DNA from 4 places in the Enterobacter sp. JS8-1 genome. Region 4 is predicted to be linked to each of the others. Evidence: predicted binding sites of a transcription regulator. Region 4 holds the regulator's gene; each other region holds the start of a gene.
The links. The regulator CRP, encoded in region 4, controls carbon source genes, mostly activating them, when cyclic AMP is high. The targets are predictions, from matches to a motif close to ATGTGANNNNNNTCACAT.

Region 1 (3,117 bases), 2.2 Mb from region 4:
AAAGAGATGACCACCTCGCTGATGATTGCCGCCACACTCGGTATCGCCGGGTGTATCCGCGCCTGGATGATGGGTATCGGCCTGGAGATCACGCTTATTGTCAGCCTGACGCTGGTGTGTATCACGCTCTGGAGCGCGATTGTGTCGTCCGTGATCCCGATGGTGCTCAAGCGCTGCCGGATCGACCCTGCCGTGGTGTCCGCGCCGTTTATCGCCACGCTGATTGACGGGACCGGGCTGATTATCTACTTCAAAATTGCCCAGTACACGCTGGGGCTAGAGTAAGCTTGCGAGCACCTCATTCACGTGATTGAGGTGCTCACTTCGCTACGCATCGCCGAGCTGATGCGCGATCTCACGCAACTGCTGGGCAAGCGCCTGCAGGTTTTTCCCCTTCTCCCCTTTTGGCCCGGTGGACTGACGCACCACCAGACGGGCAGGTAAAATCGAGGACATGCGCTGGGCATTCTCTTCACCGCTGTCGAGAATACGGCGCACCGCCTCTTTACCCTGCAGATCTAAATCCAGCGATACCGTCGTCAGTGCCGGGTAGAAGAACGAGCTTTCATAGGTGTCATCGTAGCCAATCACCGACTTCTCGCCCGGAATTGAAATCTGCTGCTGATGGAACGCGCTCAGCACGCCGAGCGCCATCTGATCGTTAGCCACCAGCACGGCGGTAAACTGCGCCGTCTCCCGCAGCATTTGCAACGCTCCCGAATAACCGCTTTGCGCATCCCAGTTGCCGCGAATGACCGATGCTGGCTCCAGGCCGTAGCCCTTCAGGGTCTCGATCCAGCTTTTCAGCCTCAACTGCGCCGAGACGGAAGACGTCGGCCCCGCCAGCAGGGCAATGTCGCGATGCCCCAGTTCGTAAAGATATTTGACGCTGGCGCGGGTGCCGTCCGCCGGGTTAAACGAAACGTTAAACACGGAACTGTACGGGTCCACGTCGAGGAACAGGCAGACAATGTCATCGTTGTCGGTGGCGATTTTCTGCGCCGCTTCAGCCTCCAGCGGCACGTTGATGATCACTTTGCTCACCAGCTGGGATTTCAGCTCGTTGATGGAATCCTGGATGCTGTGGTTGACGTTCTCATCAATCATTGAGATCAGTACCTGGTAGCCTTCCACATTGGCATAGCGTTTCACCGCCGCCGCAACCTGCGAAGGCGCGTGCAGCGCCAGCGAAATGGTCACCAGCCCAACGGTCTGGCTCTGCTTGCCCACCAGCTGCTGAGCCAGTCGGTTGGGTACATACCGCAATAACTCTATGGATTTCTCCACCTTGCTGCGCGTGGCGTCGGATACATTGGCAGACTTATTCAGTACCCTGGACACGGTCTGATAGGAGACGCCCGCATGGCGTGCCACGTCCTCTAACGTTGCGCTTTTCGACTTCATGGTCCGGTTCCTTATGTTGTTATGCGCTGATTGTAACAGGGGTGCTGAAAAAAAACGCTTACCACCCTCTCGCTGCGGGCATAACACCATCAAAAAGTATTACGCTCACAATGCCATAATTTGTGTTTAATCTCATTACTCGTAACAAAATTGTCTATTTTATTTGCAGTTAATCACACATTTCAGATCGTGCAATTGCCAGCCAACGGGTTTAGGCATTTTATGACAGCGGATTTGTGAACGTATTACAAAACAATAAGAGGGTTACAATGAACACGACGATCCGCTCTGTATCTGTTGCGTTGGCTGCCGCGCTGGCATCGCCTTCGCTGTTTGCAGCGTCTTCAGTACCGATTGATTTTCATGGATATCTTCGCTCCGGCGTGGGCGTCTCACGGGATGGTGGGATGGAGGAGTGGCAAAAAAACAAAATTGGCCGTCTGGGTAACGAGGCCGACACCTACGGCGAACTGGAGCTAGGCTCCGAGGTATACAAAAAGAACGACGTCAGTTTCTATCTCGACAGCATGGTGAGCATGGTATCAGACGGCTCCAACGACAATGAAACCACCTTAGATGACGATGCCCAGTTCGGCCTGCGCCAGCTTAACCTGCAGATCAAGGGGCTGATCCCCGGAGATCCCAATGCGGTAATTTGGGGCGGTAAGCGCTACTACCAGCGCCATGACCTGCACATCATTGATACCAAATACTGGAATATTTCCGGCTCCGGTGCGGGTATCGAGAACTACACGCTTGGCCCGGGCGCAGTCTCCGTTGCGTGGATCCGCGGCGATGCTAACGACGTGGACTACCGCGTGGATGGCGACAGCGACGTTAACATCAACTACATCGACCTTCGCTATGCGGGCTGGAAGCCGTGGGCGGGCGCGTGGACGGAAGTGGGTATTGATTACGCCATGCCAAACCCGACCAACAAGCAGAAAGAGTACGGCGGGCTGTACGAGGCCGATAACGGCGTGATGGTCACCGGTGAGATCAGCCAGGATATGTTTGGCGGCTATAACAAGCTGGTGCTGCAGTACGCCAATAAAGGTCTGGCCCAGAACATGGTGTCACAGGGTGGGGGCTGGTACGACATGTGGAACTACGTGAACGACGCCACCGGCTACCGCGTGATTAACACCGGCTTAATTCCGATTACCGACAAGTTCTCCTTTAACCACGTCCTGACATGGGGCTCGGCAGACGACACCACGCAGTATACGGACAAATCACGCCTGGTATCGCTGGTGGGGCGCGCACAGTATCAGTTCACCGAGTACGTGCGTCTGATTGGCGAAGTGGGCGGATTCTACCAGGAAGATACTTACACCGACGGCACTAAGTACAAGCAGAGCGGCGAGAAGTACACCCTCGCGCTGGGCCTGGCAGACGGTCCTGAGTTTATGTCTCGTCCTGAACTGCGCGTGTTCGCCTCCTATCTGAATGACTCCGAAAAAGGGCAATCCTTCGAGGATGGCACGGCCAACAATACCTGGAACTTTGGTGTGCAGGTCGAGGCCTGGTGGTAAGTCTTAATTCATAATTTGCGTTAATCGTTATCGTATCTCCAGCAACCTGCAGTCTATTTTACTGCTTTGGGATAGCCATTACTTTGGCTATCCCTTTTTTATATTTACTGATTAAAATGTTCGTCTAATAATTTCCGTAATGTATCAGACTGCCTACCGAATATAGCGTGCACCTGCT
Region 2 (3,117 bases), 1.3 Mb from region 4:
GATACACTCATCAGCAACAATGCACTATGGTCAAAGATGCTGGTTGAAGAAGACCCCGGATTTTTCGGGAAGCTGGCGCAAGCGCAAAACCCACGCTTTCTATGGATTGGATGTTCCGACAGCCGCGTCCCGGCAGAACGCCTGACCGGTCTCGAACCTGGCGAACTTTTTGTTCACCGTAACGTAGCCAACCTTGTTATTCATACCGATCTCAACTGCCTTTCTGTCGTTCAGTATGCCGTTGACGTGCTGGAAGTTGAGCACATCATTATTTGCGGCCACTACGGCTGCGGTGGCGTACAGGCGGCGGTTGAAAATACAGAGCTGGGGTTAATCGATAACTGGCTGCTGCACATCCGCGACATCTGGTTCAAACATAGCTCACTGTTGGGTGAAATGCCGCAGGAGCGTCGACTTGATACCCTTTGCGAGCTGAACGTGATGGAGCAGGTCTATAACCTGGGCCACTCAACGATTATGCAGTCCGCGTGGAAACGTGGGCAGAAGGTTTCCATCCACGGCTGGGCGTACGGCATTCACGACGGCCTGCTGCGCAATCTGGAAGTGACCGCCACCAACCGCGAAACGCTGGAGCAGCGTTACCGTTCGGGCATTGCCAACCTCAAGCTTAAGCATGTGAACCATAAATAAGTGCACGTTAAAAAGCCGGGTGGCGGCTGCGCCTTACCCGGCCTACATGTGCCCATTCGTAGGCCCGGATCGCTGCGCGCCACCGGGCAACAAACCGCAACTACTCGTCCAGAATCACGACTTTTCCGACATATGGCAGATGGCGATAACGCTGCGCGTAGTCAATGCCATAACCGACGACGAATTCGTCCGGAATCGAGAAGCCTACGAACGCCACCGGCACCTGCACTTCACGACGATCTGGCTTATCCAGCAGCGTACAAATCGCCAGCGATTTAGGCTGACGCAGGCTCAGGATCTCGCGCACTTTAGAGAGCGTGTTACCAGAGTCGATAATGTCTTCAACGATCAACACATCTTTGCCACGAATATCTTCATCCAGATCTTTCAGGATTTTCACATCACGGGTTGTGGACATGCCGCTGCCGTAGCTGGAGGCGGTCATAAAATCGACCTCATGGGACACCTGCACTTCACGGCACAGGTCTGCCATGAACATGAAAGAGCCACGTAAAAGACCGACCAGCACCATTTCGCTGCCGCTGTCCTTGTAATGTTCGGTGATTTGACGACCCAGTTCGGCGATACGCGCTTTGATCTCGGCTTCCGGGATCATCACTTCAACAGTATGTTTCATATTACTAACCATATGATTTTAATGAAAATCTCTCAATGCAGGTGAATGTATTTCCGGCATCGATACGCAAGCCCGCCATTATACCAGCAAATGGATAACCCTGGCGTATGAGTTACAAAAAGCAAATATTGTGATTCCGATCACACTTGTTAATACCTATAATTAGTTGCTAGCAAATTATTAACAAAAACTGACGAGTACACTTTCTATGGCTGAAACACACTCTAAACAGCCGCGTCTACTGGTGACATTAACAGCCGCGTTCGCAGCCTTCTGCGCGCTGTATCTGTTAATCGGTGGCGTCTGGCTGGTCGCTTTAGGCGGCTCCTGGTACTACCCGATTGCGGGTCTGGTTATGGTTGCCGTAACCATCCTGCTGTTGCGTAGAAAACAATCCGCACTGTGGCTGTATGCCGCACTCCTCCTTGCCACCATGATCTGGGGCGTCTGGGAAGTCGGGTTCGACTTCTGGGCACTGACGCCGCGCAGCGACATCCTGGTCTTCTTTGGTATCTGGCTGATCCTGCCGTTCGTCTGGCGTCGCCTGATTGTGCCTTCAAGCGGTGCTGTAGCGGGCCTGGTTGTTGCCCTGCTGATTACTGGCGGCATTCTGACCTGGGCCGGTTTTAATGACCCACAGGAGATCAACGGTACGCTGAACGCGGAATCCACGCCTGCGGCTGCTATCTCGCAGGTCGCTGACGGTGACTGGCCTGCGTACGGTCGTAACCAGGAAGGTCAACGCTACTCTCCGCTGAAGCAGATCAACGCGGACAACGTGAAGAACCTGAAGGAAGCCTGGGTATTCCGTACCGGTGACCTGAAGATGCCGAACGATCCGGGTGAACTGACCAACGAAGTCACCCCGATCAAAGTGGGCAACATGCTCTACCTGTGTACGGCGCACCAGCGTCTGTTCGCGCTCGACGCGGCCACAGGTAAAGAGAAATGGCACTTCGATCCACAGCTGAACTCTAACCCGTCGTTCCAGCACATCACCTGTCGTGGCGTCTCTTACCACGAAGCGCGTGCCGATAATGCCAGCCCGGAAGTCATTGCCGACTGTCCTCGCCGCATTATGCTGCCGGTGAACGATGGCCGTCTGTTCGCGATTAACGCCGAAACGGGCAAGCTGTGCGAAACCTTCGCCAACAAAGGCATCCTGAACCTGCAGACCAACATGCCGGACACCACCCCGGGTCTGTATGAGCCAACTTCACCGCCAATCATCACCGATAAAACCATCGTGATTGCCGGTTCGGTAACGGATAACTTCTCTACGCGTGAAACCTCCGGCGTCATCCGCGGTTTTGACGTAAACACCGGTAAACTGCTGTGGGCCTTCGACCCGGGCGCGAAAGATCCCAACGCGATCCCGTCGGACGAGCACACCTTTACTTTTAACTCGCCAAACTCCTGGGCCCCGGCGGCGTATGACGCGAAGCTGGACCTGGTCTACCTGCCGATGGGCGTCACCACGCCAGATATCTGGGGCGGTAACCGCACGCCGGAGCAGGAACGTTACGCGAGCGCTATCGTGGCGCTGAACGCAACGACCGGTAAACTGGCGTGGAGCTATCAGACCGTTCACCACGATCTGTGGGATATGGATATGCCGTCCCAGCCGACGCTGGCAGACATTACCGTCGATGGTAAAACCGTTCCGGTGATTTACGCCCCAGCCAAGACGGGCAATATCTTCGTCCTGGATCGCAGCAACGGTAAGCTGGTTGTGCCTGCACCGGAAAAACCGGTTCCGCAGGGTGCCGCAAAAGGCGACTACGTCAGCAAAACCCAGCCGTTCTCTAACCTGAGCTTCCGTCCGAAGA
Region 3 (3,117 bases), 2.1 Mb from region 4:
GCTCGCTTCACACAGCGATAAGCCAGATCCCCGGCCTGAGCCTGAACAACCCCCGGCTTTAACCCATCAGGATCCGCCAGCGGTTCGTCCAGCACGTTAATCACACCGGGCGCGAACTGCGCATCGCTGACTTTCTCAATCACACGCATATCGGCTTGCGCGGTAATCCCTTGCTTAAGCACCCGCTGTAGCGTACGGGCGCAGCCCACCACGACAACAGGTGAACCCGATAACTCGCCGTCAGTAAGGGATTTGATAATAATTTCCGGGCCAATACCCGCCGGGTCACCCATGGTTACAGCAATAATATTAGTCACTCATTCTCTCCTCGATAAAATGCAAAACCTCACGCAGCGTCTCTTCCTTTCCGAAGCCCCCTGCTTTGGTCATCACCGGCCGATGCCAGGCACAACCCAAAAATCTGCCGTAAGGTACGCACTGTGCAATGCGTCCCGTAATCTCAAAACCTTGTGCCTCAAGCGCGCTGGCAACGGCCATCGCCACATCGCCACCTGAAACGTACAGCGCATCCGGTGCCTGCTTTTCCAGCACTTCGCGGGTCAGCGTTCCCAGATAAGTACAAATCTTTTCACCCAGCGCCGCGCGGGTCATTCGATGTTGGCTGCAAATATCCTCAACGCGATGTCGGGACTCCCGATCCGAACAGGTCTGCACAATGCAGTGATGACCCGCCTGAAGCGCCTGAATTATTCGGATGAATGCGTCTGCCGTTGTGCCGTTAAGCATGTCGTTAACATCAATGAACACCCGCGACACGCCAGGTGCGTTAAGCGCAAACGCAATCTGACGCTGCGCGATTTCACTCATCGAGCCAACGACGGCCAGCAGCTGTTTGCGCCGGACCGGTGCAAAATGACGCGCCAGCGCATCGCACAACCCGGCCGATCCCACCAGCAGCGGCGTCTGCTCGCAGGTCAGCGCGGCGGCAATAACGGCATCCAGCTCACCCTCCGTCTCTGCATCCACAATCAGCACGCCATCCCCTTGCGCCAGCGCAGTTTCCAGGTCGTGTACGGTCACGGATTTGCCCGCCAGTCCGAAGAAGAGATCAACAATGTCAGCAGAAGGCACCGGCGTTTTCGGGTCGCTGGCAAATTCGGTTTCATTTACCGGGATACCGTCCACCAGACACTGGCCGTGCCGCGTAATGCGCCCGGCTGCGGGATACGCTGGCGCAATGACGATCTGCCGTTTACCGCTTAGAGCCTGAAGGGCTGCGGTTTCAGCGCCCACGTTCCCGCGCAGCGTGGAATCAACCTTCTTAATCAGCCACCGCGCGTTCACGACATCCGCCCCGAGGCGCGCAATTTTTTCAGCCGCCTCTGATGCCCCAAGCGCCCGTGATTCGGTATTGATAACCAGCGCATCAGTGGGTTCAGTAGAAACTGTCTGGAACGCCACGCAGACCTTTTTCCCGCGAAGCGCCAGGCTCACGCCCGCATCGTTTGCGCCGGTAAAGTCATCTGCGACGACCACCACCTCTCTGTATAGATTGTTTTTTTTCATCCCCACTCCGGGTCCGCTCATCCTGTTAATGATTATATTCAATCATGATTGATTATATGTGAGCAAGATCAAGTTAATCAGTTTGCGAATAAATTATAAATTTAGCCACACGATGACCATGACTGATCTCATTTGAGCGAAATCAATCATGACCACCTGGACAGGAGAAGAATGTGGTAACCATCAACAGCACAATTATCAGCGGCGCTGGCGCTATTCCCGCCATCAGACCGCTGCTTAACGGTAAAGCACACATTTTGCTGGTCACAGACGGCAATATTTCACGTCTGGAGGCAGCAAAGCAGATCCGGCTCCTTCTTGAAGAGGACAATCGCAGCATCACAATTATTGATAACGTGCCTCAGGAACCTTCGCACCACGATGTCAGCCAGGTGCTCGGCGGGTTAACGTCTTGCAAGTTCGATTTGATCGTGGGGATTGGGGGCGGCAGCGTGCTGGACGTCGCAAAGTTACTCTCCGTACTGTGTCATCCTCAGTCCCCGGGGCTGGATACTCTGCTGGCCGGGACAAAACCCGCAGCGCGGATTTCCTCCTTGCTGATCCCCGCTACGGCCGGTACTGGCTCCGAAGCCACGCCAAACGCAATTCTGGCGATACCGGAACAGAATACGAAAGTGGGGATCATCTCCCCCGTGCTGCTGCCGGATTACGTTGCGCTCCTGCCTGAACTCACTACCAGCATGCCCGCGCACATCGCCTCGTCGACGGGTATTGATGCGTTGTGCCACCTGATTGAGTGTTTCACGTCAACGGTTGCCAACCCGGTCAGCGATAACGCCGCGCTGACGGGACTGTCTAAGCTGCTGAACAACATTGAAACAGCCTGCGCCGAACCGGGTAATCTGCTGGCGAAACTGGAGATGCTGTGGGCGTCTTACTACGGCGGGGTTGCCATTGCGCATGCAGGCACGCACCTGGTTCACGCCCTTTCCTATCCTCTCGGGGGGAAATATCACCTGCCGCACGGCGTGGCTAACGCCATTCTGCTGGCACCGTGCATGCGCGTAGTGCGCCCCCATGCGGTGACAAAGTTTGCTCAGGTCTGGGATCTCGTGCCCGGCGCGGATACCACCCTGTCGGACGAGGACAAATCCCACGCGCTGGTGACGTACTTTGCGGCGCTGGTTCGCCGCCTCAACCTGCCGGATAACCTTGAGACGCTGGGCGTACCGCGAGAAGACATTGCTTCCCTCAGTGAGGCCGCGCTTAACGTTAAACGCTTAATGAATAATGCCCCCTGTCAGCCAGACCGTGACGAGGTGCAGGCAATCTATCGGACACTGTTTCCCCAACATTAATATCGAAGGAGTGAGAAATGCGTAACACCATAAAGGGCGTACTGACGGCTATCGTCACCCCCTTTGACGCGGACGGCGACCTGAACTTACCGGGACTCACACGGCAGATCGCGCGTCAGCTGGATGCCGGTAATGGCATCTTTTGCGGTGGGACCAACGGCGAGTTTTTCGTGCTAAGCGAAGAAGAAAAAATCGCCGTCACCCGGCACTGCGTTGAAACAGTGGCGGGACGCGCGCCCGTTGTGGCCCATGCAGGAGAAATATCTACCCG
Region 4 (3,117 bases):
CCTACCGGGTTATCCGGATGCTGACGGGCGATTTTCTCCAGCGCGCCGAGCTGTTTATCCATGTTAAAACGCGTGGGGTAGCGGTGATAGAGAATATCGTCAGCCAGTACCCTAAGCCGCGCGGCGACGGTCTGGGCGTTCCAGCGGATCACTGCTTCTGCATGGCTGCGCTCTACCAGCTTTTGTACCTCCTGCGGGTGGTGAAGGCTAACGGAGATATGCTCCTGCAGGTCCAGCCCCACCTGGAAAGTGCGCAGCAGCCGTTTGTATTCGTGGTTCTTGTTGGCGGCAAGCATGTGCAGCTGCTGGTAGCACTGGCTAATCAGGTCGACAACCTTTTGCTGGCGCGTCAGCAGCGGCGGCAGGGATTTCTCCGGGTCGGTATGTTGGGTGAGCAGGGTGTATTTGGCTTCACAGTAATCCGCAAGCTGCACATAGAGCAGGCTCAGGGATTCACGCAGCGGCTGTTCCCGCCAGAGCCAAAACCAGAACCAGTTAAACACCCCGTACCAGAGCGTGCCAAGGGCGTAGATCAGCAGCGGCTCCCACACCGGCATATTCCCGGCGAGGCTCAGGGTGAAGATAGCCGCAATCAGCGAGGCGGGCAGCAGGCGCGCGTGCAGCGAACTGATTTCCGCCGTCACGCCAAGCGTCATCGCCAGCACGGTCAGGATCAGGGGCAGAGGGATATCACGGGCAAGCAGGAGCTGTACGGCGAGACTACAGCCAGCAAACAGACAGCCACCGATAATCAGGCGTTTGAAAAAGCGCTTATGCGGCGTGTCCAGACCGGCAATGTTGCAGCAGGCGGGCACGAGGGAAAACAGCAGACCTTGCTGGAGGTGTCCGAGGATCAGGCCCACGGCCACAGGAAGGCACAACACCAGCGTTTGTCGCAGTGCGTAGTTAACTTCCGGGTGATAGATCAGCCTGCGCCACATGAGGAGTAGAGACAAAAACGGCGTGACACCTTGCGATGGCACGCCGTTTGAGCGGAATTAACGCGTTCCGTAAACCACGATGGTTTTACCGTGGGCGGAGATCAGGTTCTGGTCTTCCAGCATTTTCAGGATACGACCCACTGTTTCACGGGAGCAACCGACGATCTGACCAATTTCCTGGCGGGTAATTTTAATTTGCATGCCGTCAGGGTGGGTCATGGCGTCTGGCTGTTTTGCCAGGTTCAGCAGGGTCTGCGCGATACGGCCGGTTACGTCCAGGAAGGCGAGGTTACCCACTTTCTCAGACGTCACCTGCAGACGGCGCGCCATCTGGGAAGAAAGACGCATCAGGATGTCAGGATTAACCTGAATCAGCTGACGGAATTTCTTGTAAGAAATTTCAGCCACTTCACATGCTGTCTTTGCACGAACCCAGGCGCTACGTTCCTGGCCCTCTTCAAACAGGCCCAGTTCACCGATGAAATCGCCCTGGTTCAGATAAGAAAGGATCATCTCTTTCCCTTCTTCATCTTTGATCAGCACTGCCACCGAGCCTTTAACGATGTAATACAACGTTTCCGCTTTTTCACCCTGGTGAATCAGCGTGCTCTTCGATGGGTACTTATGAATGTGGCAATGAGACAAGAACCATTCGAGAGTCGGGTCTGTTTGCGGTTTGCCAAGCACCATGCGCTGTTATCCTCTGTTATAAGCTGTCACCAGAGTCATAAGATGCATCCGGACTCTGGGGTTGCAATCGAATTCTTACCCATACCCTGGGAAGTCGGCTGTCGTAACGTTTCGCAGCCAGTAAAGTTTGATGTCCTCTGCATACATGTGTAACGTCAATGTATTACTGTAGCATCCAGAGTGTTTTAGCATAGCTTTTGCCGCGTGTCTCCTGGTGTCTCGCTTCAGCATGATGCAGGTCGCCTTCCGTTGCGAGAAATGTAATGCACGCGTAATCTGTCACCAAAAATGCAACGTTGGAGTTAATGAATATGCAAGCGCGTGTCAAATGGGTTGAAGGTTTAACGTTCCTGGGCGAATCCGCTTCTGGACATCAGATTTTGATGGACGGTAACTCCGGCGACAAAGCCCCAAGCCCGATGGAGATGGTGCTGATGGCGGCGGGCGGATGCAGTGCAATTGACGTGGTGTCGATTTTGCAAAAAGGTCGCCATGATGTGACCGATTGCGAAGTGAAGCTTACTTCCGAACGTCGCGAAGAGGCGCCACGCCTGTTCACGCACATTAATCTGCACTTTATCGTGACCGGTAAAGAACTGAAAGATGCCGCAGTATCACGCGCCGTAGACCTTTCTGCGGAGAAATATTGCTCTGTGGCGTTAATGCTGGAGAAAGCGGTAAAAATCACGCATTCGTATGAAGTGATCGAGGCTTAATTATTGGGGCATCGTGCGTGTTGATGCCCTCACCCTAACCCTCTCCCACAGGGAGAGGGAACATGTTTACGCGATCTGCTTCCCTTCCATCAGCCGCTGGACCAGCGGCGTCATAATTAACTCCATCGCCAGCCCCATTTTTCCGCCCGGCACCACCAACGTATTCATGTGCGAAATAAACGAGCCCTGCAGCATCGCCAGCAGCCAGGGGTAATCAATGCCTTCGAGATTGCGGAAATGGATGACGACAAAGCTCTCATCCAGCGACGGGATCGTTTTGGCCGCAAACGGGTTGGAGGTATCCACCGTCGGCACGCGCTGGAAGTTGATGTGGGTGCGGGAGAACTGCGGCGTCAGGAAGTTGATGTAATCCTCCATGGAGCGCACGACGGAATCCATCACCGCTTCGCGAGAATGCCCGCGCTCGCTCATGTCACGCGTCAGCTTCTGGATCCATTCAAGGTTAACAATCGGCACCACGCCGACCAGCAGATCCACGTGACGCGCGACGTCGTGTTGAGGCGTGACCACGCCGCCGTGTAGCCCTTCGTAAAACAGCACGTCGGTCGGCTCCGGCAGCGGCTGCCACGGGGTGAACGTCCCCGGCACCTGATTCCAGGGAACCGCTTCGTCGTAGGTGTGCAGGTATTTGCGGGACTGCCCGGTCCCGCTCTGCCCGTATTCGCGGAAGGTTTGTTCCAGCAGGCTGAAATCGTTGGCTTCCGGCCCGAAATAGCTGATGTGTTTGCCCAGATCGCGCGCCTTGCGGA

Region 1: ACOQH0_RS08190 (maltoporin) is a predicted target of CRP. The motif match lies at 1,566-1,583, and genes of this name have one in related genera.
Region 2: hpt (hypoxanthine phosphoribosyltransferase) is a predicted target of CRP. The motif match lies at 1,417-1,434, and genes of this name have one in related genera.
Region 3: ACOQH0_RS11215 (iron-containing alcohol dehydrogenase) is a predicted target of CRP. The motif match lies at 1,584-1,601, and genes of this name have one in related genera.

The regions. Positions count from the first base shown of each region.
Region 1 covers NZ_CP185805.1:1,751,080-1,754,196, reverse strand. The annotation lists gene ACOQH0_RS08200 (magnesium transporter) at 1-285, shown strand, start outside; gene ACOQH0_RS08195 (LacI family DNA-binding transcriptional regulator) at 328-1,404, opposite strand; gene ACOQH0_RS08190 (maltoporin) at 1,674-2,939, shown strand; gene ACOQH0_RS08185 (glucose PTS transporter subunit EIIB) at 3,044-3,117, opposite strand, start outside.
Region 2 covers NZ_CP185805.1:808,506-811,622, reverse strand. The annotation lists gene can (carbonate dehydratase) at 1-651, shown strand, start outside; gene hpt (hypoxanthine phosphoribosyltransferase) at 752-1,288, opposite strand; gene ACOQH0_RS03850 (glucose/quinate/shikimate family membrane-bound PQQ-dependent dehydrogenase) at 1,497-3,117, shown strand, end outside.
Region 3 covers NZ_CP185805.1:2,364,088-2,367,204, reverse strand. The annotation lists gene ACOQH0_RS11225 (D-threonate 4-phosphate dehydrogenase) at 1-317, opposite strand, end outside; gene dtnK (D-threonate kinase) at 310-1,527, opposite strand; gene ACOQH0_RS11215 (iron-containing alcohol dehydrogenase) at 1,701-2,846, shown strand; gene ACOQH0_RS11210 (dihydrodipicolinate synthase family protein) at 2,864-3,117, shown strand, end outside.
Region 4 covers NZ_CP185805.1:4,418,009-4,421,125, reverse strand. The annotation lists gene ACOQH0_RS21180 (YccS/YhfK family putative transporter) at 1-941, opposite strand, end outside; gene crp (cAMP-activated global transcriptional regulator CRP) at 999-1,631, opposite strand; gene ACOQH0_RS21170 (OsmC family protein) at 1,943-2,347, shown strand; gene ACOQH0_RS21165 (phosphoribulokinase) at 2,414-3,117, opposite strand, start outside.